DNA from 3 places in the Streptacidiphilus sp. PB12-B1b genome. Region 1 is predicted to be linked to each of the others. Evidence: riboswitches for the same ligand, from Rfam matches in the RefSeq annotation. Region 1 holds a riboswitch; each other region holds the start of a gene.
The links. Region 1 has a riboswitch for S-adenosylmethionine ahead of GXW83_RS34845 (putative leader peptide). Riboswitches for the same ligand answer to the same signal wherever they lie in the genome.
Positions count from the first base shown of each region.

Region 1 (9,846 bases):
CTCAACGGCCTTGGCCTGCGCGTCCAGCAGCTTCTCGGCACGCGTCGTCTCCTCATGCATGGGCCCGACCCTAGGGCCGGGCCCATGCACCGGCAAACACATTTCCCGGGGCGCCCCCGGAGGCCCCGGACGCCCTCAGGCGGAGAGCCGGCGGAAGCCGCTGGCGTGGAAGACCAGCGGCGGGACGGCCGGATCGGCGTCCAGCTCGTGCACCCGCAGCAGCACGATGTCGTGGTCGCCCGCCCGGATCACCTGCTCGACGCTGCAGTCCAGCCACGCGCCGGCGTCCTCCAGCAGGACCGCGCCGTCGGCGGTGGCGCGCCAGTCCAGCGACGCGAACCGGTCCGGGCCGCGCCCGGCCAGCTGTCGGCAGGCCCGCTCCTGGTGCGCGCCGAGGACGCTGACGCCCAGCCGTCCGCGGCCGCGCAGCACCGGCCAGGTGGACGAGGTGTGCGCGACGCAGACCGAGACCAGCGGCGGATCGAGCGACACCGAGGTGAAGGAGCTGGCGGCGATGCCGACCGGTCTGCCGTCGACCAGCGCGGCGACCGCGGTCACCCCGGTCGGGAAGGCGCCGAAGACGCGCCGCAGCTGCTCCGGGTGCAGGGCCTGGTCGACGCTCATGAGACCACCCGGACCGGTTCGGCGCCCAGGCTCGCCGCCACCTGCGGCCGTGCCGCTGTCAGCCACTTCTCCAGCTCCTCGGAGGCGGTGTAGTCCGCGTCCAGCAGGAACAGGCCCCGGGTCGGAACGGTGGCGCCCAGCTCCACCAGCACGGGCTTGAGCTGCAGCTCGGCCGCCAGCGAGTGCCGCCAGTGCGCGCCCAGCAGCAGCGGCACGGCGGTCACCCCGGCCAGCGAGCCGGAGCCGAGGCCGTCCAGGAACAGCTTCAGCAGCCCGGTGTAGGACGCCTTGTAGGTGGGGCTGGCGACCACCAGCAGGCTCGCGCCCTGGACCTCGGCGGCGGCCTCGGCCACCCGCGGGTCCTGCGGGTCGAACAGGGCCGGCCCGAGGTCGGCCAGCTCCACGGTGCGGTCGGGTTGACGGTCCGTCAGTCTCCCGGCGACCAGCTCGGCCGCCTCCCGGGTGCGGGACTGCGGCCTGGGGTTGCCGACGAGGACGACGACGCTCACGGGGTGCTCCTTCGGTGCGGTTTCACGGCGTGCGGACGGCGGTGGTGCGGGCGGACGCCGGTCGGGGTCCGGCCTCCTGCGGGGCCTCCGGATGGGCGGAGGCGGAGGCGGCGTCGGTGTCGGTGTCGGAGCGGGCGGTGTCGGTGTCGGAGCGGGCGGTGTCGGTGTCGGCGGGGTCGACCGGGGCCCAGGGCCACGGCGGGTCGGGGATGTCGCGGCGCAGCACCGGGGCGACGGCGGACTGGAACAGCTCCAGCGAGTCGCGGTGCTGCGCGGTGGTCAGCCCGCCCGGCTCGGCGTGCAGGTGCAGCACGCTGTGGCCGAACTGCTCGTGGTAGCGGTGCACCTTGTCGATGATCTGCTCCGGGCTGCCGATCAGGGCGGAGCTGCGTTCGACGAAGTCCTCCAGGGTGGCGAACACCGGCTCCAGGCCCTGCCGCCGGTGGAAGCCCAGGTAGCCCTCGAAGACCGGCCGGTAGTCGGCGAGGGCCTGCTGCGAGGTCGGCGCGGCGTAGAAGCCGGCCGTGCCCGCGCCCACCGCGGCCTGCGCCGGGTCGTGCCCGTAGTGCTCCCAGCGCTCGCGGTAGTAGCGGACGAGGGCGGCGTAGGGCTCGATCGTGTTGGTCACGTTGGCGGAGAACAGCGGATCGCCGTAGCGGGCGGCCAGGTCCACCGACTCGCGACTGGTGGCGCTGCCGTGCCAGACCCGGACCGGCCGCTGGTACGGCCGGGGCCAGACCTCCGCGTCCAGCAGCGCCGGACGGAACTTCGGCGAGGCGGTGACCTTGTCGTTGCGCCAGATCTCCCGGAACAGCTGGTACGACTCGGCGTTGCGGTCCCACTGGTCCTCGGGGGTGACCTGGAACAGTTCGCGCTGGGCGGTGCCGTTGCCCTTGCCGATGATCAGCTCCAGCCGGCCGCCGGAGAGGTGGTCCAGGGTGGCGTAGTCCTCGTAGGCGCGGACCGGGTCCAGCAGGCTCAGCGTGGTGACCGCGGTGAACAGCCTGATCCGCCGGGTGAGCGCGGCGACATGGCTGAGGACGACGGTGGGGGAGGAGGAGATGAACGGGCGCTCGTGCCGCTCGCCGACGCCGAACCCGTCGAAGCCCAGCTGCTCGGCGAGCAGCGCGCTGTCGACCACCTGCCGGAAGCGCTCCTGGGTGGACGGCTGGACGCCGGTGACCGGGTCGGGCGCGTGCACGATCAGGGTGATGGCGATGAACTTCATGCCGCTGCCCCCGGTATCCCGTGGATGCCGGTCACGGCGGCTGCGCCCGGCGGCGGCAACGGTGGTGCGGTGCGGTGCGGTTGGGGCATGGGAGGTCGCTTCCTGCTCGGGCGGAGGGGGGTGCCACCGGGGCTGCGGGCATGCCGGACGGAACCTGCGCCGGGCGGTGGCCCGGGGCAGCGTCGGCGGGGGAGGGTTCGGCGAGGGGGAGGGGGCCGGCGGGGGCGGCACGCGGCGCAGCGGTGTGCGGCGGCTGCCGGGTGAGCCGGACGGAGCCGGGGCTCAGGCCGCCGTACAGAGGGCGCTGGAGATGCGCTGCAGATCGATGTGACGACGCGAGTAGGTACCGATGGCTCGACGCACGGCGGTCCCCTCCTGCTCGATCTCGCGCTTGCGGACACCGGTTCGGCTCCGCCGGGTCGTCACCTGGAGCACCCCGCCGCGCAGGAGGGTTGCTGGTCAGCCAGCCAGGGCTTGCCGCTGACGCTCGTTACCTCTCCCCAACGTAACTCCGCAGGCGCCCCGAACACAATCCCCCCAGGTGGGCCGTGGGCGGCGGGGTCCGAACCGTGGACGGGCATTGCCGAAAGCCGGTGGAGCGGATAACTTGTGCCCTGGTTATGAGCATCAGTGTCAAGCCCTGGCTTGCTGATCGGCAACCCTCCCACGCGGCGGGGTGCTCCAGGTGACGACCCGACAGGACGCAGCCGTCCTGTAAGCGCGAGCCCCACGGGGGCCTGAGGAGGGCGAGGTGATCCGCATGCAGGTACGCACCACCGGCGACGGCGGCACGCCGCGCCCGTACGGCTTCGGCCGGCTCAGGGTCGCCCGGCGCCATGTCGACCTGCTGCGGGTGAGCAGCGCGCTGTGTCCGGGGACGTCCGCGGTCTGTTGACCGCCCGCGCCGTACGGCGTTGCACGCCGTCGGCCCTGCCCGGACCCGCCCGCTCACCCCCGCACGCCGCCACGCCGCCATGTCCCCACCATGGCGTGGTGCTGCACTTCCCTGGGACGGAAAGCACACCCTCATGAGCAGTTCTGAAACCTCCGCGCGGCCGTCCGCCGTGCCCGAACCACCGCCGCCGGCGGCCCCGCAGGCCGGGACCGGCGGCCGTCCCGACCTCGATCAGCTGCTCGACGCGAAGCCGGTACCGCTGCGCCGCCCCGGCCAGTGGGCCTCCGCCCTGGTCCTGCTGGTCCTGTTCGCCATGTTCGTGCACACGGTGCTGACCAACAGCCGGTTCCAGTGGGGCACCGTGGGGGACTACTTCCTCAACGCCTCGATCCTGCACGGGCTGGAGCTGACGCTCTGGCTCACCGCGGCGGTGATGGCCACCGGCTACCTGCTCGGGGTGGGCGTCGCCGCCATGCGGCTCTCCCGGAACCCGGTCCTGCGCTCGCTCAGCTTCGGCTTCGTCTGGCTGGTACGCTCCGTCCCGCTGCTGGTCCAGCTGCTCTTCTGGTACGAACTGGCCTCGCTGTACCCGCAGTTGTCGCTGGGCATCCCCTTCGGCCCGGAGTTCGCCACGGCCCGGACGGCGCACCTGTTCAGCGGGATCCTGGCCGCCTTCGTCGGGCTCAGCCTGGACGTCGCGGCCTTCTCCTCGGAGATCATCCGGGGCGGCATCCTGTCGGTGGAGCACGGCCAGACCGAGGCGGCCCAGGCACTGGGCCTCGGCAACGCCCGGATCTTCCGCCGGATCGTGCTCCCGCAGGCGATGCCGGCCATCGTCCCGGCCACCGGCAACCTGCTGATCGGAATGCTCAAGGCCACCTCCATCGTCAGCGTCATCGCGGTCCAGGACCTGCTCTACTCAGCGCAGTTGATCTACAATCAGAACTTTTTGATCGTCCCGCTGCTGCTGGTGGCGACGCTCTGGTACATCATCCTCACCACGCTGCTGTCGATCGGGCAGTTCTTCGTCGAGCGGTACTACGCCCGGGGCAGCAACCGCACCGCGCGCAAGGGGTTCTGGGCGGTCGTCCGGGCCAATGTGCCGCTGGTGGGCCTCTCATGAGCGCCACCGCCGAACCGCTGGTGCGGATCAGGGGCCTGCGCAAGAGCTTCGGCGCCACCGCGGTGCTGGACGGGGTGGACCTGGACGTACGCCGGGGCGAGGTCGCCGTCCTGCTCGGGCCCTCCGGCTCCGGCAAGTCCACCCTGCTGCGCAGCGTCAACCACCTGGAGAGGCCCGACGCGGGCTTCGTCGAGGTCGGCGGCGAGATCATCGGCTACCGCTACCAGGGCGGCAGGCTGCACGAGTTGGGCCACCGGGCGATCACCCGGCAGCGGGCCCGGGTGGGCATGGTGTTCCAGCAGTTCCACCTCTTCCCGCACCTGACCGTGCTGGACAACCTCGTCGAGGCCCCGGTCGCCGTGCACGGCGTGCCGCGGAAGCAGGCGGCGGCCCGGGCCCGCGAGCTGTTGGACCGGGTCGGCCTGGCCGGGCGCGAAGGCGCTTACCCCCGACAGCTGTCCGGCGGCCAGCAGCAGCGGGTGGCCATCGCCCGGGCCCTGGCGATGGAGCCGGAGCTGCTGCTGTTCGACGAGCCCACCAGCGCCCTCGACCCCGAACTGGTCGGGGAGGTCCTCGCAGTGATCAAGGACCTCGCCGACAGCGGGATGACCATGATCGTGGTCACCCATGAGATCGGCTTCGCCCGCGAGGTCGCCGACACCGTGGTCTTCCTGGACGGCGGCCGGATCATCGAATCCGGCGCCCCCGGGGAGGTCCTGACCGAGCCGCGCCACGAGCGGGCCCGCGCCTTCCTGTCCGCGGTCCTCTGACCCCCCTCCCTTCACCGGCGGCAGCGCCCTTCCGGGCCACCCGCTTGCCCTGTGACGAACCGTCACCTACCTGCCACGCACCCTCGAAAGCCCCGAAAGGAACTCCCGTGACGACCGACGGACGCCCTGCCCGCCACGTCTCGCGTACGGCTCTGACCGCGACCGCCGCCGCTGCCGTCCTCGCCCTGCTCGCCGCCTGCGGTTCCGGCTCCGGCAGCGCCACCACGGCCGCGGCAGCCCCGGCGGTGTCCGGCCCGGCCTCCGCCGCGCCCGCGGCGGCGTCCACGGCGATCCCCGCCGAGGACGTGGTCTCCGGCATCCAGGCCGACCCCGCCCTGCGGGCCGAGCTGCCCGCGGCGGTGCGCAGCCGAGGCACCCTCATCCTGGGCACCACCCAGGCCGTGGGCACCTCCAATCTGCCGCACGCGGGCCAGGACGCCACCGGGAAGACCGTCGGCCTGGACGTCGACCTGAGGGACGCGGTCGCCAAGGTGCTCGGCATCGGCTGGGACGTGCAGTACGGCACCTTTCCCACCGTCATCCCCGGTGTGCAGAACGGGAAGTACGACGTCGGTCAGGACAACTTCGGTGCCACCAAGGCCCGGGAGAAGATCGTCGACTTCGCCACCTACCTGGACGACGGCCAGTCCTTCCTGGGCGCCAAGAGCATTCCGACCGACTCGGTGACCGGCCTCACCGACCTCTGCGGCTACAACGTGGCCACCAGCCCCGGCTCCACCTTCCAGCAGATCCTCACCGACGGCGCCGCCAAGTGCGCCGCCGCCGGCAAGAGCCCCTACAAGGTGCAGTACTTCTCCGACACCGCGCCGATCTTCCTCGGGCTGGCCAACGGCAAGGAGGACATCTACTTCGGCCCGACGCTGAGCCTCAAGTACGAGGCGCTGCACCTGGCGGGGCCCAAGTACCTCGGCCAGATCAGCACCACGCCGGTCGGCTTCGTCACCGCCAAGGGGTCACCGGTCGCCAAGGCGCTGAGCGACGCCGTCAACAAGCTGATCGCAAGCGGCGACTACGCCCGGATCCTGGCCAAGTGGGGCGTCACCGGCAGCGGGGTCACCACGTCCGTCGTCAACCCGCCCACCACCTTCTGACCGGGGGAGCCCGACATGTCCGACCCCGTACCCGCGGTCTCGACCGCGCAGAGACCGGCCGCCGCCGCGCCCCGCCCGGCGCCGGTGCAGCAACCGGCGACCGCGCAACGGGTCGTGCCGCTGCGCCACCCGGGGCGCTGGATCGCCTCGCTGGTGGTGCTGGTGCTCGCCGCCCAGTTCGCGCACGGGCTGGTGAGCAACCCCTTCTACCAGTGGGGCCGGTTCGACTACTGGTTCCTGCGCCCGGTGATCCTGCGCGGCCTGGGCGTGACGCTTCAAGTCACCGCACTGAGCGCGGTGTTCGGCCTGGCCGGCGGCGTCCTGCTGGCGCTGGCCCGGCAGTCCCGCAGCCCGGTGCTGCGGGCGGTCAGCTGGGTGTACATCTGGCTGTTCCGCTCGGTGCCGCTGATCGTGGTGCTGCTGATCCTGTACAACTTCAGCGCGCTGTACAAGACGCTCAGCCTCGGCGTGCCGTTCGGCCCCGGCTTCGTGCACTTCGGCGAGTCCTCGCTGGCGACCGAGCTGGTCATCGCCACGCTGGGGTTGAGCCTCAGCGAGGCGGCCTACGCGGCCGAGGTGGTGCGCTCCGGCATCCTCTCGGTCGACCAGGGCCAGCACGAGGCCGCCGCCGCGCTCGGGCTGCCCAAGGGCTACCAGTTCCGCCGGATCGTGCTGCCGCAGGCCCTGCGAGCCATCGTCCCGGCCTATGTGAACCAGCTGATCGGGCTGGTCAAGGGCACCTCGCTGGTCTTCTACGTCTCACTGCTGGACCTCTTCGGCGAGGTGCAGAACATGGGCAGCACCTATCCGGGCGACGTGGTGCCGCTGCTGATGGTGGCCACCGTCTGGTACGTGATCCTGACCAGCGTGGTGTCGGTGGTGCAGTTCTACGTGGAGCGCTACTACTCCCGTGGCGCGCTGCGGACGATCCCGCCGACCCCCCTGCAGAAGCTGCGCGCCGGCGTCCGCCGACTGCGCGAGCGCGCCGAACTCGGAACGGTGAACGGATGAGCACTCCCACTCTCGCCCCGGCCGAGGCCGCCGCCGTGGAGGTCCGCGGCGCGCACAAGTGGTACGGGGCGCACCGCGTGCTGGACGGGGTCGACCTCACCGTCCAGCCGGGCCAGGTCGCGGTGATTCTCGGGCCGTCCGGCTCGGGCAAGTCCACGCTGCTGCGCGCGGTCAACCACCTGGAGAAGCTCGACGTCGGCCATGTCAGCGTCAACGGCGAACTGATCGGGGTGCGCCGGCACGGGGAGCGGCTCAAGGAGCTGAGCGAGCGGGCCATCCTGGCGCAGCGGCGTGGGATCGGCTTCGTCTTCCAGGGCTTCAACCTCTTCCCGCACCTGACCGCGCTGGAGAACGTCACCGCCGCGCCGGTGGCGACCGGCCGCGCCACCAGGGAGGAGGCCCGCGCCTTCGCGCTGGAGCTGCTCGACCGGGTCGGGCTCGCCGACAAGGCCGACGCCTATCCGCGCCAGCTCTCCGGCGGCCAGCAGCAGCGGGTGGCCATCGCCCGGGCGCTGGCCCAGCGGCCGGGCGTGATCCTCTTCGACGAGCCGACCTCCGCGCTCGACCCGGAACTGGTCGGCGAGGTGCTGTCCGCCATCAAGGACCTGGCGCGCGGCGGAACCACGCTGATCGTGGTCACCCATGAGATCGGCTTCGCCCGCGAGGTCGCCGACCTGGTCGTCTTCCTCGACGGCGGCCGGATCGTCGAGCAGGGAGCCCCGGCCGAGGTGCTGGACAACCCGCAGCACCCGCGCACCCGGGAGTTCCTGAGCAAGGTGCTCTGAACCCTCTTCCCCCGAACCCGCTTTCCTGCCCGCCATACCCGACCTGTCCGCCACACCCGAACCAGCAACCCCAGGAGAACCATGTCCCGCGCCGCCTTCAGACGCGTCCGTATCCTCCCCGCCGGATTGGCTCTGCTCACCCTCGCCGGGGGCCTGACCGGCTGCGCGAGCAGCTCCACCGCCAGCACCGCCGCCGCCGGCAAGGGTGCCGCCGCGCCCGCCGGCAGCACCACCGTCGACGTCGGCGCCCTGTCCAACGGTGCGGCGACGCCGGTGGCGCTCACCGTCCCCGAGGTGGCCTCGATCCGAGCCGAGCTGCCCGCCTCCGTGGTCAGCGGCGGAACGCTGGCCATCGGCGTCGGCATGCTGCCCGCCGGCTCGCCGCCGCTGGGCTTCGTCGGCTCCGACCAGTCGACCCTCACCGGCTCCGAGCCCGACCTCGGCCGCCTGGTCGCGGCGGTGTTCGGGCTCAAGCCGGTGTTGAACAATTCGACCTGGGACAACCTGTTCGTCGGCATCGACAGCGGGAAGAACCAGCTGGGCTTCTCCAACATCACCGACACCGAGCAGCGCAAGACCAAGTACGACTTCGCCTGCTACCGGCAGGACAACGTCGGCTTCGAGGTCCTCAAGAGCAGCAGCTGGCAGTTCGACGGCACCGCCGAAAGCCTCGCCGGGAAGACCGTGGCCGTGTCTGCGGGCACCAACCAGGAGAAGATCCTGGAAGCCTGGCAGGCCACGCTCAAGAGCCAGGGCAAGACGCTGACCATCAAGTACTACCCCGACGCCAACTCCACCTATCTGGCCCTGGATTCGGGCAAGATCGACGCCTACTTCGCCCCCAACCCCAGCGTCGCCTACCACGTCAGGCTCACCGCGAGCACGCCGAACCCGACCCGCAGCGCGGGCAAGTACTCCGGGGCCGGGGCCACCCTGCAGGGGCTGATCTGCGCCACCACCAAGAAGGGCGACGGGCTGGCGCAGCCGGCCGCCGACGCCATCAACTACCTGATCAAGAACGGCGACTACGCCAAGTGGCTGGCCGCCTGGAACCTCAGCAACGAGGCCGTCGCCAGCTCGCTGGTCAACCCGCCCGGCCTGCCGCTGAGCAACACCTGACACCCGGCCGCGACGCCGCCCCGGCCTTGACCGCCGTCTCCGTTCCCGCCGATCCCCGACCACCGATCCCGACCCGAGAGGACGACAGCACCGTGGCAGACGCCGGAGCAGTGGCCGGAGACGAGCACCCCCGCAGCGGCGCCCGCCCGCCGACGGCCTTCCACTGGTTCCTGCCGACCGGTGGGGACGGCCGACGGCTGGGCGGTTCCGTGCACGGCCTGGGCATCGGCGCGGCCGGAACCGGCGCGGACGGCAGCGGGGACGGCAGCGGGGACGGAACCGTCGGCGGCGCGGGCGGCGCGGCCGCACGGCGGGGCACGGGGGAGCGCCCCGCCGATCTGGGCTACCTCACGCAGCTGGCCGAGGCCGCCGACCAGCTCGGCTACGAGGGCGTGCTGACGCCCACCGGGGCGCACTGCGAGGACGCCTGGATCGTCACCGCCGCGCTGATCGCCCGGACCAGGCGGCTGAAGTTCCTGGTCGCCTTCCGGCCCGGCCTGGTCGAGCCCGCCCTCGCCGTCCAGACCGCGGCCACCTTCCAGCGCCTCTCGCAGGGGCGGCTGCTGCTCAATGTGGTGGTGGGCGGCAGCGACGCCGAGCAGCGCGGCTACGGCGACCGGCTCGGCCACGACGAGCGCTACGCCAGGGCCGGGGAGTTCCTGGACGTGGT
Region 1 covers NZ_CP048405.1:3,088,385-3,098,230, forward strand. The annotation lists gene GXW83_RS13960 (M24 family metallopeptidase) at 1-60, opposite strand, end outside; gene GXW83_RS13965 (flavin reductase family protein) at 136-624, opposite strand; gene GXW83_RS13970 (NADPH-dependent FMN reductase) at 621-1,133, opposite strand; gene GXW83_RS13975 (LLM class flavin-dependent oxidoreductase) at 1,156-2,361, opposite strand; gene GXW83_RS35320 (putative leader peptide) at 2,644-2,787, opposite strand; SAM riboswitch class IV at 2,744-2,856, opposite strand; SAM riboswitch class IV at 2,978-3,088, shown strand; gene GXW83_RS34845 (putative leader peptide) at 3,122-3,256, shown strand; gene GXW83_RS13980 (amino acid ABC transporter permease) at 3,390-4,379, shown strand; gene GXW83_RS13985 (amino acid ABC transporter ATP-binding protein) at 4,376-5,149, shown strand; gene GXW83_RS13990 (transporter substrate-binding domain-containing protein) at 5,257-6,261, shown strand; gene GXW83_RS13995 (amino acid ABC transporter permease) at 6,277-7,272, shown strand; gene GXW83_RS14000 (amino acid ABC transporter ATP-binding protein) at 7,269-8,057, shown strand; gene GXW83_RS14005 (transporter substrate-binding domain-containing protein) at 8,139-9,176, shown strand; partial or broken gene GXW83_RS14010 (LLM class flavin-dependent oxidoreductase) at 9,287-9,846, shown strand, end outside.

Region 2 (9,846 bases), 2.4 Mb from region 1:
CTGCGCGCCGACCTGGCCGCGCTGCCGGTGCCCGAGGGCACCTGGGTGGAGGACAAGGGCCACGCCATCGCCGTGCACACCCGCCGCACCGCCGACCCGGAGGCCGCGCTGCTCGCCCTGGACGCGCCGCTGCGCACCCTGGCCGAGCGGCACCGGCTGGCCGTCGAACCCGGCCGGATGGTGCTGGAGCTGCGCCCGCCGGGGATGGACAAGGGCGTCGCCCTGACCGCCTTCCTGCGCGAGCACAAGGCCGGGAGCGTGCTGTTCGCCGGGGACGACCTGGGCGATCTGGCCGCCTACGGCGCGGTCGAGGCGCTGCGCGACGGCTCGGTGAGCTTGGACGGCAGCGGCGGCTCCGACGCCTCCGGCCTGCCGGGGCTGCTGGTCTGCAGCGCCCCCGCCACCGGCGAGCCCCCGGTGGCGGCCCTCGCCGACCGGGCCGACCTGGTCGTCCCCGGCCCGGACGGCGTCGCCGCGCTGCTCACCGCCCTCGCCGACGCGCTCTGAAGCCCCGCCCCCGGCCCGGCCGAAGCCCCGGCCGGGGGCCGCCCGGCGCGGGGCCGTACCGTAAGGGGGGCCGCGCCACCGGGCGGCCGCCACACGCGACGGAGAGCTGGGAGGGCCGGCATGCCCGAGGCACGCTGGGTACGGGACGAGTCCCGCAAGCGCTGGGCGGCGCTGGGCTTCGACGGGCGCGAGGAGCTGTTCCGGCTCGCCCGCGAGGGCAAGCCCAGCCCGGACGTGGAGCTGTCGCTGGCCGCCGTGCACTGGTCCTGGGCGGTCCTCGGCCGTCCGGACGCCCGCCGCTCCTACCCGCTGGGGGACGCGCTGCTGCACTTCGCGCCCGCCGCCATGTTCGACAACGTCTACAACGGCACCCGGCAGCACGACTTCCGCCGGTCCGTCCGCCGCGAGGCGCGCCGGGTCGAGGCGGCCAACCTGCCCCGGCTGCGCCAGCTGGGCATCGACACCTCCCGCTGAGCCGCCCGGCCCGGCCGGGCTAGGACGACAGCGCCCGGTACTGGTCCAGGAACCAGGTGCTCGGCGGCACCGCGGTGGCCGCCTCGGCCAGCCGCTTGCAGCGGGCCGCGCGCTCGTCGCGGTCCATGGTCAGCGCGGTGTGCAGGGCCTCGGCGGTCTCGATCACGTCGTACGGGTTGACCGTGACGGCGTCCTCGCCGAGCTCGGCGAAGGCGCCGGCCTCGCGGGAGAGCACCAGCGCGCAGCCGTCGTCGGAGACCACCGGGATCTCCTTGGCGACCAGGTTCATGCCGTCCCGGATCGGGTTGACCAGGGCCACGTCGGCCAGCCGGTAGGCGGCCAGCGACCTCGGGAAGTCGTCGTCGACGTGCAGCATCACCGGCTGCCAGGTCGGCGTGCCCAGCTCGTCGTTGATCTCCTGCGCGGTGCGCAGCACCGAGGCGGTGTACTCGCGGTACTCCGGCAGGTCGTGCCGCGAGGGGTAGGCGAAGGCGATGTGGACCACCCGGTCCAGCCACTCCGGGCGGGTCCGCAGCAGGTGCCGGTAGGCGTGCAGGCCGCGCACGATGTTCTTGGACAGCTCGGTGCGGTCCACCCGGACGACGGTGCGCCGGTCCCCGACCGCCTCGCGCAGCGCGGCCAGCCGGGCGTCCACGTCGGGCCGGTGCGCGCGCTCGCGCAGGAAGTCGCCGTCGGCGCCGAGCGGGTGCACGCCCAGGTGGGTGGTGCGGCCCTGGTGCGTGACGACCGGGGCGTCGCCGCTGCGGTCCACCTCCGCGCCGAGGACGTGCTCGCAGCAGTCGGCGAAGGCGTCGGCCCAGCGGCGGGTGAGGAACCCGGCCCGGTCCGCGCCGAGGATGCCGGTCAGCACCTCGGCCGCCACGTCGTCCGGCAGCAGCCGGTAGTAGTCCGGCGGCGCCCAGGGCGTGTGCGAGAAGTGCCCGATCCGCAGGTCCGGCCGCAGCTCGCGGAGCAGCCGGGGTGTCAGTGACAGGTGGTAGTCCTGGACGAGCACGGTGGCCCCGGGCGCGGCAGCCTCGGCCAGCGCCTCGGCGAAGGCCGTGTTGTACGCCTGGTAGGAGGCCCACTCGCGGCGGAAGGAGGCCCCGAAGACCGGAGTCGTCGGCGTGTTGTAGATCAGGTGGTGGACGAACCAGAGGGTGGAGTTGGCGACGCCGTTGTAGGCCCGGGCGAAGGTGCCCGGGTCGATGTCCAGCATGCGTACGGAGGGGTCGGTGACCCCCTGCCGGGTGGCGGCGCGGTCGCCCTCGGTCAGGGCGGCGCAGACCCACACCGACTCGATCTCGTCGCCGATCGCGGACAGCCCGGAGACCAGGCCCCCGCCGCCCCGGCGCGGGGTGAGCGTCCCGTCGTCCTCGACCGTGTACGAGACGGGCCCCCGGTTGGAGGCGAGCAGGATCCGGGCGGGGCTTGCGTTGACCATGGTTGAGAGCCTTGCCGCAGCGGAGCAGGGTCAAACCCGGTATTCGGGCAGGCTGACCACGGGAGGCCGGTCGGTGCCCGGTATCGGCACGGTCAGGGGGGCGAAGCCGGTGGGCGTTCGGGTGAACTGGGTGAGGTACGGGCTGACCAGGTCGTCGCTGGGCTTGAGCCGGTCGCTGCGGGCCAGCCGGTCCAGGGCGGTGCGGTAGATGGTGGCCGCCATCCGGCCCAGGGCCTGCGCGTCCTGGTGCCGGTGGTGCCGCACGCCCACGTCGACCTGCGCCAGGGCGTCCAGTCCGGCCAGTTCCAGGGCGTCCACCAGCAGGCCCAGCTCCACCCCGTAGCCGGTGGCGAAGGGCAGCCGCTCCAGCAGCGAGCGCCGCGCCGCGTACTCGCCGCCGAGCGGCTGGACGAAGCCGGCCAGCCGGGGCCAGTGCAGGTTCAGCAGCGGGCGGGCGACCAGCTCGGTGACCCTGCCCCCGCCGGCCGGGATGGAGACCGTCTCGGTGTCCAGCGGCCGGTCGTACATGGCCTTCACGAAGGCCACCCCGGGGTCGGTGAGCAGCGGGCCGACGATGCCGGAGACGAAGGCCGAGGAGAACTCGCGCAGGTCGGCGTCGATGAAGCAGACGATGTCGCCCCGGGTGGCCAGCAGCGAGCGCCACAGCACCTCGCCCTTGCCGGGCTCGGCCGGGAGCCGCGGCAGGATGGCGTCCCGGTGCACCACCCGGGCCCCGGCCTCCGCCGCGACTCGCGCGGTGCCGTCGGTGGAGCCGGAGTCGACCACCACCAGTTCGTCGACCAGCGGCGCGGCGTCCATCAGGTCACGGCGGATGGCGGCGACGATGGCGCCGACGGTGGCCTCCTCGTCCAGGGCCGGCAGCACCACGCTGACCGTGGCCCCGGTGGCGCGCTTGGCGTCCAGCAGCTGCGGCAGCGGCCGGTCGGCCGCCGTCCAGGAGCGGCGGCCCAGCCAGTCCGCGACCTCGTCAAGCACAGCACTCCTCGGTAGTGGCTCCGTAGTTGCCCCGCGGTGGCGGCGTCCGGCGCAGCGGGGCGTCCCGTCTCGCCTCGCGGACGACTGCCGTCCGCGCGCGGCGCTTCGGTTACAGTCTTGGAGGACACGGCACGCCCATTGCAGCGGGGGTGCCCAGTCTTACGCACAAATGCGAACCGGCGCTGACCGACAGGTCGCGCGCGGACGCCATAGAGCTCATCCAGAGGGACTGAGGGAACGGCCCGTCGAAGTCCCGGCAACCCTCCTGCCAGCCGGCCTGCGGCCCTGGTGGGGAAGGTGCCAATTCCGTCCCGTGGCGAGACACGCCCCGGGGAAGATGAGGAGAGAGGGCCTCGCCACCATGGCAGTCACTGCTGTTACGTCCGTCACACCGCCCGTCGCACCGGAGGCCTTCGGCCCCGCCGTGGCGCTGTCCTGTCGGGAGTGCGGCGCCCGCACCCCGCTCGCACCGGACTTCGCCTGTACCCAGTGTTTCGGCCCGCTCGAAGTGGCCTACGACCTGCCCGTCGGCGATCCCGAGGCGCTGCGCGCCCGGATCGAGGCCGGCCCGGCCAACATCTGGCGCTACGCCCCGCTGCTGCCGGTCGCCGCCGACGTGGCCGACCGCCCCAACCTGAACCCCGGCTGGACCAAGCTGGTCAAGGCCGACAACCTGGCCCGCGAGCTGGGCGTCACCGGCGGCCTGTACGTCAAGGACGACTCCGGCAACCCCACCCACTCGTTCAAGGACCGGGTGGTGGCGATCGCCGTCGAGGCTGCCCGCACCTTCGGCTTCACCACCCTCTCCTGCTCCTCCACCGGCAACCTGGCCGGGGCGGTCGGCGCGGCCGCCGCCCGCACCGGGCTGCGCTCCTGCGTGTTCATCCCGCACGACCTGGAGCAGGGCAAGGTGGTCATGGCCGCGGTGTACGGCGGCGAGCTGGTCGGCATCGAGGGCAACTACGACGACGTGAACCGCTTCTGCTCGGAGCTGATCGGCGACCCGGCCGGCGAGGGCTGGGGCTTCGTCAACGTCAACCTGCGGCCGTACTACGGCGAGGGTTCCAAGACCCTGGCGTACGAGATCTGCGAGCAGCTGGGCTGGCGGCTGCCGGACCAGATCGTCATCCCGATCGCCTCGGGCTCGCAGCTCACCAAGATCGACAAGGGGCTGAAGGAGCTGATCGCCCTCGGCCTGGTCGAGGACAAGCCGTACAAGATCTTCGGCGCCCAGGCCGAGGGCTGCTCGCCGGTGTCGGTCGCCTTCAAGGCCGGGCGCGACGTGATCCGCCCGCAGAAGCCGGACACCATCGCCAAGTCCCTGGCCATCGGCAACCCGGCGGACGGCCCCTACGTGCTGGACATCTGCAGCCGCACCGGCGGCGCGGTCGAGGACGTCAACGACGAGCAGGTGGTCGACGCCATCAAGCTGCTGGCCCGCACCGAGGGCATCTTCGCGGAGACCGCGGGCGGCGTCACCGTGGGCGTGCTGCAGAAGCTCATCAAGAACGGCCTGCTCGACCCGGCCGCCGAGACCGTCGTCCTGAACACCGGTGACGGCCTGAAGACCCTGGACGCGGTGGAGCCGACCACCGGCCTGTCCGCGACCATCCGCCCGACCCTTGACTCGTTCCGAGAGGCTGGCCTCGCATGAGTGTCTCCGTCCGCATCCCGACGATCCTGCGCACCTACACCGGCGGCGCGGCCGAGGTGAAGGCCGAGGGCGCCACCCTCGCCGCCGTCATCGCCGACCTGGAGGCCAACCACGCGGGCATCAGCGACCGCATCCTGGACGACGGCGGCAAGCTGCGCCGCTTCGTGAACGTCTACGTCAACGAGGACGACGTGCGCTTCGCCGACGGCCTGGAGACCGCCACGCCGGACGGCGCGGGCGTCTCGATCATCCCGGCCGTCGCCGGCGGCTGCTGACCGGCTGCCGACCGACTGCACCGGCCTCCTCGGCGCCCACGGGCGGCGGGCGCGGTACCCCTGCGGGGGCCGCGCCCGCCGCCTTCGTGCATTCGGCGCCGCAGTGGGCGTTCGGGGCCGCCCCGGGCCGTCCGTGGCCGGCGGGGCCGGGGGTGCGGGAATGCAATGCCGGGCCTGCGGGTGGCTTTCCGGACCGGTGGTTTTACGCCGCGACGAATACCGAGCGCAACCGAATCGCGTCGCAATCGCTCCCGGCGCCGGTGGATTCCGGGGCCGAATCCGGGCCGAATGCGGGGATTCCGGCACCGCGCCCGACGGCTTCCGCGGCGGCGTCCGAAGCAGCGCGCCCGGGGCTGTCCGCAGTGGCCGGGAAAGCGTCCGCGCAGAGGTAGAGTGGCCTCTGGTAGCTGCTTCGGAGTCGGAGCGGATCCACGTGTTCCGGCTGCCCGTGCGGGTCGGAGCCCTCGGTCGCCGCCCCGGTCCGGTACCGCCGGTGCCCGCTTCAAACCCTCTTTCGCGCCTGTCACCCGCAGTGCCCGCCGCCCGCCCTGACCCCCGTGCCCCGATGGTTGAGATTCGGCCAGCCGCCCGGCGGAGCGCCCGCGTCAGAATTTACGCGACGATTTGTCTCAGTGGTCCGCTATGTCCGGGCCGAATTGCGTTGTTTTGTTCGCGTTAATCCGCTCTTGCCCCTTGACGCGCCCCAAGAATTGCCTCCCTTTTGCCCTGTTGCAGAGGGCATCGGAGTGGATACATTCAGCGTCGGTTGGAGCGCCGCGCACCGCGTGGCGGCTCGGCCCGGTCCGCGGAGTGCGGACCGTGAAAGGGCCAGTAATAGGGGAGTTTGGAATGGCTCAGGGCACCGTCAAGTGGTTCAACGCGGAGAAGGGGTACGGCTTCATCGCGGTCGACGGTGGTGCGGACGTGTTCGTCCACTACAGCGCGATCCAGATGGACGGGTACCGGTCGCTCGAAGAGGGCCAGCGAGTCGAGTTCGAGATCTCGCAGGGTCAGAAGGGTCCGCAGGCGGACATGGTCCGCGTGGTGTGACCTGTCGGGTGATCGCTGACAGGACATGACCGGCCGAGCCTCGTTCCGGACGGAGCAGTGACGCAGGTCTTTCACCAGGCCCGTACCCCCCAGGGGTACGGGCCTGGCGTCCGTTGTGGCCGGGTTCCCACCTCATCTGCTTGCGCCCACCCGTCGCCCGACCACCGCCCCTCCAACGTGGCCCTTCGGGCCGCTTGCACTCTAGGGGGTCGAGTGCTAATCATTGGCGTTAGCACTCTGAGGTAGAGAGTGACAACGGGCCGGGTAGGTGAGGCCCCGGGCGCGGCGGGAAGGAACCGTCGTCGGCCGGGTCCGTCCGTCGCGGGCGCCAGCGCGGTCCACACGCAGCCACCCTGTCCGGGAGGACCACTTCCATGGCCAAGATCATTGCGTTCGACGAGGAAGCTCGTCGCGGCCTTGAGCGCGGGATGAACCAGCTCGCCGACGCTGTCAAGGTCACGCTCGGCCCCAAGGGCCGCAACGTCGTCCTTGAGAAGAAGTGGGGCGCCCCCACGATCACCAACGACGGTGTCTCCATCGCCAAGGAGATCGAGCTCGAGGACCCGTACGAGAAGATCGGTGCCGAGCTCGTCAAGGAGGTCGCCAAGAAGACCGACGACGTCGCGGGCGACGGCACCACCACCGCCACCGTCCTGGCCCAGGCGCTCGTGCGCGAGGGCCTGCGCAACGTCGCCGCCGGCGCCAACCCGATGGCCCTCAAGCGCGGCATCGAGAAGGCCGTCGAGGCCGTCTCCGCCCAGCTCCTGGAGCTGGCCAAGGACGTGGAGACCAAGGAGCAGATCGCCTCCACCGCCTCCATCTCCGCCGCCGACCCGCAGATCGGCGAGCTCATCGCCGAGGCGATGGACAAGGTCGGCAAGGAAGGCGTCATCACCGTCGAGGAGTCGCAGACCTTCGGTCTGGAGCTCGAGCTCACCGAGGGCATGCGCTTCGACAAGGGCTTCATCTCGGCGTACTTCGCCACCGACCTGGAGCGTATGGAGACGTCCTTCGACGACCCGTACATCCTGATCGCCAACTCCAAGATCGGCGGGGTCAAGGACCTGCTCCCGATCCTGGAGAAGGTCATGCAGTCCGGCAAGCCGCTGCTGATCATCGCCGAGGACGTCGAGGGCGAGGCCCTGTCGACCCTGGTCGTCAACAAGATCCGCGGCACCTTCAAGTCCGTCGCCGTCAAGGCCCCGGGCTTCGGCGACCGCCGCAAGGCCATGCTCGGCGACATCGCCATCCTCACCGGCGGCACGGTCATCTCCGAGGAGGTCGGCCTCAAGCTGGAGAACGCCGGTCTGGAGCTGCTGGGCCGCGCCCGCAAGGTCGTCATCACCAAGGACGAGACCACCATCGTCGACGGTGCGGGCGAGAGCGACCAGGTCGCCGGGCGCGTCAACCAGATCCGCGCCGAGATCGACAACAGCGACTCCGACTACGACCGCGAGAAGCTCCAGGAGCGCCTGGCGAAGCTCGCGGGCGGCGTGGCCGTGATCAAGGCCGGCGCTGCGACCGAGGTCGAGCTCAAGGAGCGCAAGCACCGCATCGAGGACGCCGTCCGCAACGCGAAGGCCGCCGTCGAGGAGGGCATCGTCGCCGGTGGTGGCGTTGCGCTGCTGCAGGCCGGGGTCATCTTCGACAAGCTGGAGCTGGAGGGCGACGAGGCCACCGGCGCCAACATCGTCAAGGTCGCCCTTGAGGCCCCGATCAAGCAGATCGCCTTCAACGCCGGCCTCGAGGGCGGCGTCGTGGTGGAGAAGGTGCGCAACCTTCCGGCCGGCCACGGCCTGAACGCTGCCACCGGCGAGTACGTCGACCTGGTCGCCGCGGGCATCATCGACCCGGCCAAGGTCACCCGCTCCGCCCTGCAGAACGCGGCCTCCATCGCCGCGCTGTTCCTCACCACCGAGGCCGTCATCGCCGACAAGCCGGAGAAGGCCGCGGCCCCGGCCGGCGGCGGCATGCCCGGCGGCGACATGGACTTCTGATCCGCCCGCCGGCCGCGAGGCCGGCCCGGATCAGCAGGGCCTGACGCACCTGCGCGAGGCGGTTCCCCCGACAGCAGTCCGCTGCCGGAGGAGCCGCCTCGCGGCGTTCCACCGCCGCGGGTTCGGGACGCCGCGGGTTTGGGACAATGGGCGGATGGACGCCGACCGACTCGAAGCCGTACTGCACGCCGCCCGCGCCGGGGTACTGCACGACCTGCACTCCCGGGACGTCGCCGACGCGGCCGTGGTCTCCCTGCTGGAGGACGCCGTCTCCCAGCGCCGCTGGTGGGTCGAGCAGTGGCCGGACGGCGCGGATTTCGTCCTCGGCCTGATCGCGCAGGACGTCCAGGACGCGCTGCTCGACAGCTACGGCCGCTGGCCGCTGTGCGGCTCCTGCACCAGCGAGGGCGAACCGCAGGCGCTCAGCGTCGATCCGGAGCTGGGGCCCGACCCGCGCTGGGTCTGCGAGAAGGAGGGGCTCGTGATCGCGCCGGTCGGGGAGCTGGGCCCGTGATCCTGATCGACCCGCCCACCTGGCCCGGACACGGCCGGCTCTGGTCGCACCTGGTCAGCGACGTTTCCTACGACGAACTGCACGCCTTCGCGCGCCGGCTGGACGTCCCCGAGCGCGGCTTCGAACGCGACCACTACGACCTGCCCGAGCGCCTCTACGCCCGGGCGCTGGCAGCCGGGGCCCAGCCGGTCGCCAGCCGGGAGCTGGTCGCCCGGATCACCGCGGCCGGCCTGCGCCGCCGCAAGCACCCCCCACGCTGAGCCCAGGCGCCACGGCCCGGCGTCCGCGCCGCCGCTGCTCAGGCGTCCAGCGCCGCCAGCTCCGCGGCCAGGTTGGCGCGCGCCCGGGCCTCGTAGGCGTCGGCGGCGGCCGGGGTGCGGAACAGCGCGGGCAGCGCCAGCAGCTGCCGCAGCACCGCCGCCCGGCCGGCGCGGAAGGCGTCGTCCGGGACGAAGGCGTACTCCTCGCGGACGGCCGCCGCATAGGCCGCGTACGCCTCGGCGTCGCCGCCCAGCACCGCCAGATCCGCGTCGCACAGCAGCGCGCCGTTGGCGTCCCCCGGGGCCGGGTCGTGATCGACCGTCAGTCGTACCAGCCGCGCGGTCTCCGCCGCCAGCGGCTGCGCCACGCCCAGCTCCGCCAGCACCCGCTCGGCCAGCCGGGCGCTGCGCTCCTCGTTCTCGGTGCGGTCGGGCGCGTACACCGCGTCGTGGAACCAGCAGGCCAGCCGCACCGCGTCGGCGTCCGCGCCGGTGCCGCCCGCCGCCGCTGCCGCCGCCTCCAGCGAGTCGACGGCGGCCAGCACCGCCGCCAGGTGGTGCACCGTGTGGTACCGCCGCTGCGGCTCCGACCAGCGCCGCAGCAGCTGCTCGCCGTAGGCCGAGGGCTCCGGGCCGGTGCCGCCGCGGACCCGCTCCAGCAGCGGGGTCCACTGC
Region 2 covers NZ_CP048405.1:687,766-697,611, forward strand. The annotation lists gene otsB (trehalose-phosphatase) at 1-507, shown strand, start outside; gene GXW83_RS03250 (hypothetical protein) at 628-981, shown strand; gene GXW83_RS03255 (trehalose-6-phosphate synthase) at 1,001-2,425, opposite strand; gene GXW83_RS03260 (glucosyl-3-phosphoglycerate synthase) at 2,456-3,421, opposite strand; SAM riboswitch class I at 3,635-3,765, shown strand; gene thrC (threonine synthase) at 3,759-5,075, shown strand; gene GXW83_RS03270 (MoaD/ThiS family protein) at 5,072-5,350, shown strand; gene GXW83_RS03275 (cold-shock protein) at 6,200-6,400, shown strand; gene groL (chaperonin GroEL) at 6,775-8,397, shown strand; gene GXW83_RS03285 (hypothetical protein) at 8,552-8,911, shown strand; gene GXW83_RS03290 (DUF4031 domain-containing protein) at 8,908-9,171, shown strand; gene GXW83_RS03295 (hypothetical protein) at 9,210-9,846, opposite strand, start outside.
Region 2: it holds a riboswitch for S-adenosylmethionine, as region 1 does, so the genes downstream of both, thrC (threonine synthase) here and GXW83_RS34845 (putative leader peptide) in region 1, are expected to answer to the same signal.

Region 3 (9,846 bases), 1.1 Mb from region 1:
GGCGAGTTCCCCGGCATCCCGGCACTGTCGGTGCTGACCGCCATGTTCGTCCACGCCGGCTGGATGCACCTGCTCGGCAACATGGTGTTCCTCTACGTCTTCGGCACCATGGCCGAGGAGCGCATGGGACGCCTGCCCTACCTCCTCTTCTACGTGGCCGTGGGCTACCTGGCGACGTACGGCTACGCCCTGGTCGAGCTGCACGGCGCCAGCGGCGGGCAGTCGCTGGTGGGGGCGTCCGGGGCGATCGCCGGGGTGCTGGGGGCGTACCTGCGGCTGTACCCCCGGGCGCGGGTGACCACGGTCGTCCCGCTGCTGCTGTTCCTGCCGCTGCGCTTCCCGGCGTGGGCGGTGCTCGGGCTGTGGTTCGTCATCCAGGGACTGTCGCTGCGCTCCCCCGGCGCGGCCTCCCCGGACGTCGCCTACGCGGCGCACCTGATCGGCTTCGCCGGAGGCTTCCTCTTCGCCTGGCTGCTCTACTGCCGCAGGCGCGGGCGCGGCTACGCTGGGCCCACCGCACTGCCACCCTCCCAGGAGACCTACCCGTGATCACCGCGATCGTGCTCATCAAGACCAGCGTCGACCGGATCCCCGAGATCGCCGAGACGATCGCGGCCCTGGAGGGCGTCAGCGAGGTGTACTCCGTCACCGGCACCTACGACCTGGTGGCGATGGTCCGGGTGCGGGCGCACGAGGACCTGGCGGACGTCATCCCCGGGCACGTCAACCAGGTGCCGGGAGTGGTCAGCACGGAGACCCACATCGCCTTCCGCACCTACTCCCGGCACGACCTGGACGCGGCCTTCGCCATCGGCCTGGACGAGTAGCGGACGCCACTCCCGCGGATGCCCCCAGGACGCGCCCGCGCCGCCGCCCGGGCCCGCCGCCCGGGCGGTCCGGTCAGCGGCGGGTGTCGGGGACGCAGCGGCCGCCCTCGGTGCGGTAGGCCCACTGCGCGCCCTGGGTGACCAGCTCCCGCACCGCCGCCACGAAGCGGTCGACGTGCTCGTCCGGGGTGCCCGCGCCGAAGCTGACCCGGATCGCGTTCAGGCTGCGCTCCCCCGGCAGCGACGCCTCCGGCGCCCCGCACTCGGAGGGCACGTTCTCCTCGCCGCCGAGCAGGGTCCGCACCAGCGGGTGCGCGCAGAACAGGCCGTCGCGGACGCCGATGCCGTACTCGGCGGACAGCGCGGCGGAGAAGTGCGAGCTGTTCCAGCCCTGCACCACGAAGGAGAGCACGCCGACCCGCGGGTGGTCCTCGCCGAACAGGGTCAGCACCCGCACCTCGGGCACGGCCGCCAGGCCCTCGCGCAGCCGGGCGATCAGCTGCCGCTCCCGGGCCACCAGCGCGTCGAACCCGGCCTCGCGCAGCGCCCGGCAGGCCGAGGCGATCGCGTAGGCGCCGATGACGTTGGGCGAGCCCGCCTCGTGCCGGGCCGGGCCGCGGTGCCACTCGACCGCGACCGAGCCGTCCGCCTCCCGGGCCACGGTGCGGCTGGCCCCGCCGCCCGCCAGGTACGGCTCGGCGGCGTCCAGCCAGTCGGCGCGCCCGGCCAGGACCCCGGCGCCGAAGGGCGCGTACAGCTTGTGGCCGGAGAAGGCGACCCAGTCGACGTCCAGCTCGCGGACCGAGACCGGGTGGTGCGGGGCGAGCTGCGCGGCGTCCAGGACGATCCGGGCGCCGTACCGGTGCGCGGTCGCGGCCAGCTCGCGGACCGGCCAGATCTCCCCGGTGACGTTGGACGCGCCGGTCACGCAGACCAGCTCCGGCCGCGGCCCGCCCGCGGCGTGCGCGGCCGCCAGCGCCTCCTCCAGCGCGGCGACCGCCTGCTCCGGGGAGCGCGGGGCGCGCAGGTAGGTGACGTCCAGGCCGCGACCGCGCCAGGGCAGCAGCGAGGCGTGGTGCTCGGTCTCGAAGGCGTACACCCGGGTGCCCGCGGGCAGCGCGCTCGCCAGCAGGTTCAGCGAATCGGTGGTGGCCCGGGTGAAGACCACCTGGTCGTCCTCGCGCAGCTGGAGGAAGTCGGCGACGGTGGCGCGGCTCTGCTCGAACAGGTCGGTGGACAGCTGCGAGAGGTAGCCCGCCCCCCGGTGCACGCTGCCGTAGTAGGGGGCGTAGGCGGCGACGTCGTCCCAGACCCGCTGCAGGGCGGGGGCGCTGGCGGCGTAGTCGAGCGCCGCGTAGGTCACCTTCTCGCCGCCGACCAGCGGCACCTCGACCTCGCGGCCGAGGACGTCGAGCGGACGGCAGGTGTCGACGGCGTTCGGGTACGAGGACATGACTACCCCTCCAGGGCATCCAGTGGATCCCTGGCAGCAGCCGAACGAGGGGATCCGCGCTTGCCCTGCGACGGGTCGTCGCAAGGCCCGGTCGTCACCTGGAAGCACCCCGCCACGGACGGAGGGTTGCCGGACAGCCAGCCAGGGCCTTTGCGGTGCATCACCGCGTGCTGTCACTCGTGACCTGCGGACGATTATGCCAGGGGTCCGCCCGCCGGGCGAACCCCTGTCCGGATTGCGAGACGCGGCATCCGGGGGGCGGACGCCGCCGCCCGGCTATGGCTGCCGGTGGGTGGCCTGCGCCCAGCGGGCCAGCACCTGCTCGGCGGCGCCGGAGTCGATGGACTCGGCGGTGCGCTTCATCGCCGCCCGCATCTGCTCCACCAGCGGCGCGTCGGTCTGGTCCAGCGCGACCAGCGCGGAGGCCGAGTTGAGCAGCACCGCATCGCGCACCGGGCCGGGCTCCCCGGCCAGCACCCGGCGGGCGACCTTGGCGTTGTAGGCGGCGTCGGCCCCGCGCAGGGCCTCGATCCCGACGTACTCGACGCCGACGTCGTGCGGGTCGAAGGAGAACCGCTCCACGGAGCCGTTCCGCACCTGCCACACGGTGGAGGTACCGGTCACCGTCAACTCGTCGAGGCCGTCGTCACCCCTGAACACCAGTGCCGAGGAGCCCCGCTCGGCGAGCACCCCGGCGATCAGCCCGGCCATCCGGGTGTCGAAGCAGCCGACCGCGTTGGCGCCGACCCGGGCCGGGTTGGTGAGCGGGCCCAGCAGGTTGAACGAGGTGGGCACGCCCAGGTCGCCGCGGGCGGTGCCGGCGTGCCGCATGGCCGGGTGGAACACCGGCGCCGGGCAGTAGGTGATGCCCGCCTCGACCGCGACCTGCGCGATGCGCGGCGCGGTCAGCCGTAGGTTGATGCCCAGCTGCTCCAGCACGTCGGTGGCGCCGCTGGCGGAGGAGGCGGCCCGGTTGCCGTGCTTGACCACCAGCGCGCCCGCGCCCGCGGCGACGATCGCCGACATGGTGGAGATGTTGACGGTCTTGGCCCGGTCGCCGCCGGTGCCGACGATGTCCACCGCCCGGCCGGGCACCTCGATCACGGTGGCGTGCGCGTACATGGCCTCGACCAGCCCGGTGATCTCGCCGACCGTCTCGCCCTTGGCCCGCAGCGCCACCAGGAATCCGGCCACCTGGCTGGTGGTGGCCTCGCCGGTCATCACCTGGTCCATGGCCCAGGCGGTCTCGGCGGAGGACAGGTCGGCCCCGGAGATCAGCGCGCCGAGGACGTCCGGCCACGAGCGGGCCTGCACACGGTCGCCTCCGCCGTCCGCAGGGTGCACGTTCGCCATGGCCGTGGCCTCTCAGTCGTCCTTGTAATGGAGAGGCCAGCCTAGCGACTGGGTACCGCCCGCAAACCCGGGATCTCAGCCGACGAGATGCCGGTGATCGGCCCGCAGCAGGGTGCTCGCGGTCTCGGCCAGCGCCACCGGGTCGACCGGTGCGGCGATGGCGGCGTCGGCGCGGCTCCAGACCGCCAGCCAGGAGTCCTGCGGGCGGCCGATCAGCACCAGCACCGGCGGGCAGCCGTAGATCTCGTCCTTGAGCTGGCGGCACAGGCCCATCCCGCCGACCGGGGTCGCCTCGCCGTCCAGGACCAGCAGGTCCAGCCGCCGGACGCTCTTGGCGTGCGCGTCGAGGGCCATGACCACGGCGGGGGCGGTGGCGCACTCCAGGTACTGCAGCTCGGCGAGGTCGGGGGCGGGGCGCCGGCCCAGGGCCAGCCGCACCTGCTCGCGGGTGTTGCGGTCGTCGCTGTAGACAAGAACGTTCAGTGCCATCGTCCGCATCCCCTGGGGTGTGATCGGGACCACTTAGGCGTCGACACGGATGCTACTCCCGTATCTGATGCCCCAACAGCAGGCCGGAGCGGCCGCGCCCGGTCCACAGCCGTCCGGCTGCCCCGGCTTCACCATTTCGGGCGACCCTGGGCCTGTCGCGGCAGCGGGCCCCGGGCCCCCCACCCCCTGCCGAACGGGCTACCTGCCAGGTCGCCGGTCCGCCGGAGGGTACGTCACCAGCCGGACACACCGAGGTACACCCCCGAGGTGAGGACGGAATAAGGGACCGACATAATGTCGGTCGTGGCGACAGCAACTGCAGTAGAAACCGGGCACGCACACGGATCGGTCAACCGGCCGAACCTCACCAGCGTCGGAACCATCGTCTGGCTGGCATCCGAGCTGATGTTCTTCGCGGCCCTCTTCGCGATGTACTTCACTCTCCGTTCCGTTACCGGGACGGCCTACTGGCACTCACAGAACCATGTTCTCGACGTTCCCTTCGCGTCGGTGAACACGACGGTCCTGGTGCTCTCCTCGTTCACCTGCCAGATGGGTGTCTTCGCTGCCGAGCGCGGCGACGTGAAGAAGCTCCGGGCCTGGTTCATCACGACCTTCATCATGGGCGCGATCTTCATCGGCGGTCAGATCTACGAGTACACAGACCTGGTCAAGTCGCACGGGATCTCCCTGTCCTCGTCCCCGTTCGGCTCGGTGTTCTACCTGACCACCGGCTTCCACGGGATGCACGTGACGGGCGGCCTGATCGCCTTCCTGCTGGTCCTCGGACGCACGTACGCCGCCAAGCGGTTCACGCACGAGCAGGCCACGGCAGCGATCGTCGTGTCCTACTACTGGCACTTCGTCGACGTGGTCTGGATCGGCCTCTTTGCGACCATCTATCTGATCAAGTAGGCAGGGTCGGACCGTCCCCTCGGCTCACCGCCGGGCGGTCCCCACAGACCGACCTGACGGTCATCCAGACTCCAGACGCTCCTGATCCTCACACCGGGGTTAATCCGTGAAAAAGCTCTCCGCACGACGGCGCCACCCGCTGGCAGCGCTCGTCGTCCTACTCTTTGCGCTGGCGACCACCGGGGGGCTGTACGCCGCGTTCGCGCCGACCAGCAGTGCGCAGGCCGACACCAGCCAGTCCCTGGCGATCGAGCAGGGCAAGAAGCTGTTCCAGGTCGGCTGCTCCAGCTGCCACGGTCTGAACGGCCAAGGCACCAAGGACGGCCCGAGCCTGGTGGGCGTGGGAAGCGCCGCCGTGGACTTCCAGGTCGGCACCGGCCGTATGCCGGCCCAGCAGCCCGGTCCGCAGATCCCCTCCAAGAAGGTGATCTACAACCAGGCGCAGATCGACCAGATGGCGGCCTATGTCGCCACCCTGGGCCCTGGCCCGTCCATCCCCACCGCCAGTCAGTACGCCCCGGGCAATGTGGCCGCGGGCGGGGAGCTGTTCCGTACCAACTGCGCGCAGTGCCACAACTTCGCGGGCTCCGGCGGCGCGCTCTCGGAGGGCAAGTACGCGCCCCCTCTGAAGGGCGTGAGCGCCAAGCACATCTACGAGGCCATGCTGACCGGGCCGCAGAACATGCCCGCCTTCCCGGACACGACCCTGCCCCAGCAGCAGAAGCAGGACATCCTCGCCTTCGTCACGCACACGACGGACCAGGCGAAGAACCCCAACTACGGTGGTCTCTCCCTGGGCTCCCTCGGTCCGGTGACTGAGGGTCTCTTCGGCTGGATCTTCGCGCTGGGCGCCCTGATCGGCTTCGCCATCTGGATCGCTGCCCGCACCCCCAAGGCCAAGAAGTCATGACGAGCCAGGACAACATGTCTGAAGAACACCTGCCGGAGGCCACAGGCCACCACGGCGGAGCAGTCGCCGTACACGACGACCCCTTCGCCGACCCGGGGCTGCCGCCCCATGAGCACCGCCGCACCGACATCGACGAGCGGGCCGCCCGACGGGCCGAGCGCCAGGTTGCCTCGTGGTTCGTGCTGTCGATGATCGCCACGATCGGCTTCATCGCCTCCTACGTGGCGATCAAGCCGTCCAACGGCAACGGCACCACCGGTGTCATCTTCATCTTCCCGATCGGTCACGTCAGCGCGCTGAACTTCGCGCTCGGCACCACCCTCGGCGTCTCCCTGTTCGCCATCGGCGCGGGCGCGGTCCACTGGGCCCGCACGCTGATGTCGGACGAGGAGCACATCGCCGAGCGGCACCCGATCGAGTCCACCCCCGAGGTGCGGGCGCAGGTCTTCTCCGACTTCCGCACGGGTGCGGCCGAGAGCGGCTTCGGCCGGCGCAAGCTGATCCGCAACACGATGATCGGCGCCATGGCGCTGGTCCCGCTGTCGGCGATCATCCTGTTCCGCGACCTGGGCCCGCTGCCGGGCAACAAGCTCGAGGTGACCGACTGGTCCGCGGGCAAGCTGCTCATGAACATGAACACCAACACCCCGCTGAAGCCCTCCGACATCGAGGTCGGCTCGCTGACCTTCGCCATGCCGCCCGGCCTCGACCCGGACAACCCGACCGCGGACCCGGACTTCCAGGAGGTCATTGCGACCTCGGCGCTGATGCTGGTCCGTATGCAGCCCTCCGACATCAAGGACGCCAAGTCCGCGTCCTGGGGCTACGACGGCGTCCTCGCCTTCTCGAAGATCTGCACCCACGTCGGCTGCCCGATCAGCCTCTACGAGCAGCAGACGCACCACGTCCTCTGCCCGTGCCACCAGTCGACCTTCGACCTCTCCGACGGCGGACGCGTGATCTTCGGCCCGGCCGGGCACCCCCTGCCGCAGCTGCGGATCTCCGTCAACGCCGACGGTTACTTCGAGGCCCTGGGCGACTTCAACGTGCCCGTCGGCCCGGGCTTCTGGGAGCGCAGCGCATGAGCACTCACACCACACCGGCGACCGAGGCCCACGAGGAGCTCCTCGGCCACAGCGAGGTAGGCGTCGAACAGGCCCACGCCGGCGAGAAGGCGGCCGACTGGGTCGACGGCCGACTGGGCATCTACGGTCTGGCCAAGGCCAACCTGCGGAAGATCTTCCCGGACCACTGGTCCTTCATGCTCGGCGAGATCTGCCTCTACAGCTTCATCATCATCATCCTGACCGGCGTGTACCTCACGCTGTTCTTCCAGCCGAGCATGGCCGACGTCGTCTACCACGGCAGCTACACGCCGCTGGACGGCATCAGCATGTCGCAGGCGTACGCCTCGACGCTGAACATCAGCTTCGAGGTCCGCGGCGGCCTGCTCATCCGGCAGATCCACCACTGGGCGGCCATCGTCTTCGTGGCGGCCATGCTGGTCCACATGATGCGCGTCTTCTTCACCGGCGCCTTCCGCAAGCCCCGCGAGATCAACTGGCTCTTCGGGTTCCTGCTGCTGTTCCTGGGCATGTTCGACGGCTTCATGGGCTACTCCCTCCCGGACGACCTGCTGTCCGGCACGGGTATCCGCTTCATGGAGGGCGCGATCCTGTCGGTGCCGATCGTCGGCAGCTACATCGCCATGTTCCTGTACGGCGGCCCGTTCCCCGGCGACGACATCATCCCGCGCTTCTTCACCATCCACGTGCTGCTGATCCCGGGCATCATGCTGGGCCTGCTGGTGGCCCACCTGATCCTGGTCTTCTACCACAAGCACACCCAGTTCGCGGGCCCGGGACGGACCGAGAAGAACGTCGTCGGCATGCCGCTGATGCCGGTCTACATGGCCAAGGCCGGTGGCTTCTTCTTCCTGGTCTTCGGCGTCATCGCCTTCGTCTCGGCGATCGCCTCGGTCAACCCGATCTGGGCGTACGGCCCCTACCGTCCCGACCAGGTGTCCACCGACGCCCAGCCGGACTGGTACATGGGCTTCTCCGAGGGCCTGATCCGCATCATGCCGGGCTGGGAGATCCGGGCCTGGGGTCACACCCTGGTCCTGGGCGTCTTCATCCCGCTGGTGGTCTTCGGCGGCGTGATGATGGTCATCGCGGCCTACCCCTTCCTGGAGGGCTGGGTCACCGGTGACAAGCGCGAGCACCACATCCTGGACCGCCCGCGCAACGCCCCGATCCGCACCGCCTTCGGCGTGGCCTGGATCGCGGAGTACATGATCCTGCTGGTGGCGGGTGGCAACGACCTGTTCGCCACGCACTTCCACCTCTCGATCAACACCATCACCTGGACCTGCCGGATCCTCTTCTTCGTCGGCCCGGTGATCGCCTTCACGATCACCAAGCGCTGGTGCATCGGCCTCCAGCGCAACGACCGCGAGAAGCTGCTGCACGGCCGCGAGACGGGCACCATCAAGCGCCTGCCGCACGGTGAGTTCATCGAGGTCCACGACCAGCTGCCGCAGGGCGAGCGGTTCCGGCTCACGGCGCACGAGCAGTACGCGCCGATCGAGCTGCCGTCCGAGGTGGACGAGAACGGCGTCAAGCGCAAGGTCGGCGTGCTGACCAAGCTCCGGGCGAAGCTGTCCCAGGGCTACTACGGCGAGGCTGCGCAGATCCCCAAGCCGAGCGTCGAGGAGCACCGGGAGATCACCAGCGGCCACGGCCACCACTGATCCCCGCGGCGCCACCGCAGCAACCAGCAGCAGGGCCCCCGTCCGGTACGCCGGACGGGGGCCCTGCTGTCTGTCGTCCTGTCCTGCCGCCCCGCCGGTCAGGCCACCGGGCGGATGAAGCCGACGGTGGTGGCGGCGGCGCCGGCCGGGGCGGTCTGCACCACCCGGTGCAGCGCGCTGCCCTTCTGCCAGGCGGCCCAGGAGAGGTTCCAGTCGCCGTAGCCGTTTCCGAAGGGCGCCATGTCGTCCCCGTGGCTGTTCACCACCTGCACCAGGTCGCCGCGGTGGAAGGTGTCGAAGAACCACTCGGCGTTGGCCATGCTCATCCCGGTGCAGCCGTGGCTGACGTTGGAGACCCCCTGCGAGTCCACCGACCAGGGCGCGGCGTGGACGTACTCGCCGCTCCAGGTGACCCGGGTGGCCCAGTGCACCTCCAGGTGGTACGCGTTGCTGCTGCCCGGCGCGATGCCGACGGTGGAGGAGTCCATCAGCACCTCCGGCTCCTGTTCGAGCACCACCTTCATGCCGTTGCGGGTGTCGAAGCCGGGCTTGCCGGTGGTGACCGGGATGCTGTTGATCTGCTCCCCGTTGCGGTAGACGGTCATGTAGTCGCTGGCCGCGTCGGTGACCGCCAGCAGCTTGTCACCGGTGGCGAAGGAGATCCTGCTGGCCGGTCCGGCGAACAGGTCCCCCTGGATGCGCCGCCCGCCGAGGTCGTACGCGGCGCTGACGGTCGCGTGGGCCGGCCAGTAGCCCTGCGGGCGGAAGTGCAGGGTCTTGTCGTCCACCCAGTACCAGGCGCCCTGGACGGAGGGGGTGGAGTCCACGGTCAGGCCGCTCTCGACGACCTTGCGGGCGGCCGGGTCGTGCACCGGGACGCTCAGCGTGGCGGTGACGGGCTCGCCGACGCCGTACACGGCGTGGTCCCCCGGGGTGAGCTCGACGCCGAGGGTCTTCCCGGCCGGGGTGGTGGCGAACTGCTGGCTGGTGGTGCCGCGGGCGCCGTCGCCGTCGTCCGCGCTCACCTGCACGGTGTAGCGCTGACCGGCACTCAGCGTCCCGCTGGAGCGCCAGCTGCGGTCGTCGGCGGCGATGGCGCCGGGGACCATCCTGCCGTCGGCGGAGCGCACCGTGACGTCGGTGAGCC
Region 3 covers NZ_CP048405.1:1,993,469-2,003,314, reverse strand. The annotation lists gene GXW83_RS09110 (rhomboid family intramembrane serine protease) at 1-549, shown strand, start outside; gene GXW83_RS09105 (Lrp/AsnC family transcriptional regulator) at 546-827, shown strand; gene GXW83_RS09100 (aminotransferase class V-fold PLP-dependent enzyme) at 901-2,280, opposite strand; SAM riboswitch class IV at 2,332-2,465, opposite strand; gene trpD (anthranilate phosphoribosyltransferase) at 2,557-3,633, opposite strand; gene GXW83_RS09090 (response regulator transcription factor) at 3,709-4,131, opposite strand; gene GXW83_RS09085 (heme-copper oxidase subunit III) at 4,417-5,037, shown strand; gene GXW83_RS09080 (c-type cytochrome) at 5,144-5,947, shown strand; gene GXW83_RS09075 (ubiquinol-cytochrome c reductase iron-sulfur subunit) at 5,944-7,032, shown strand; gene GXW83_RS09070 (cytochrome bc complex cytochrome b subunit) at 7,029-8,699, shown strand; gene GXW83_RS09065 (Ig-like domain-containing protein) at 8,798-9,846, opposite strand, start outside.
Region 3: it holds a riboswitch for S-adenosylmethionine, as region 1 does, so the genes downstream of both, GXW83_RS09100 (aminotransferase class V-fold PLP-dependent enzyme) here and GXW83_RS34845 (putative leader peptide) in region 1, are expected to answer to the same signal.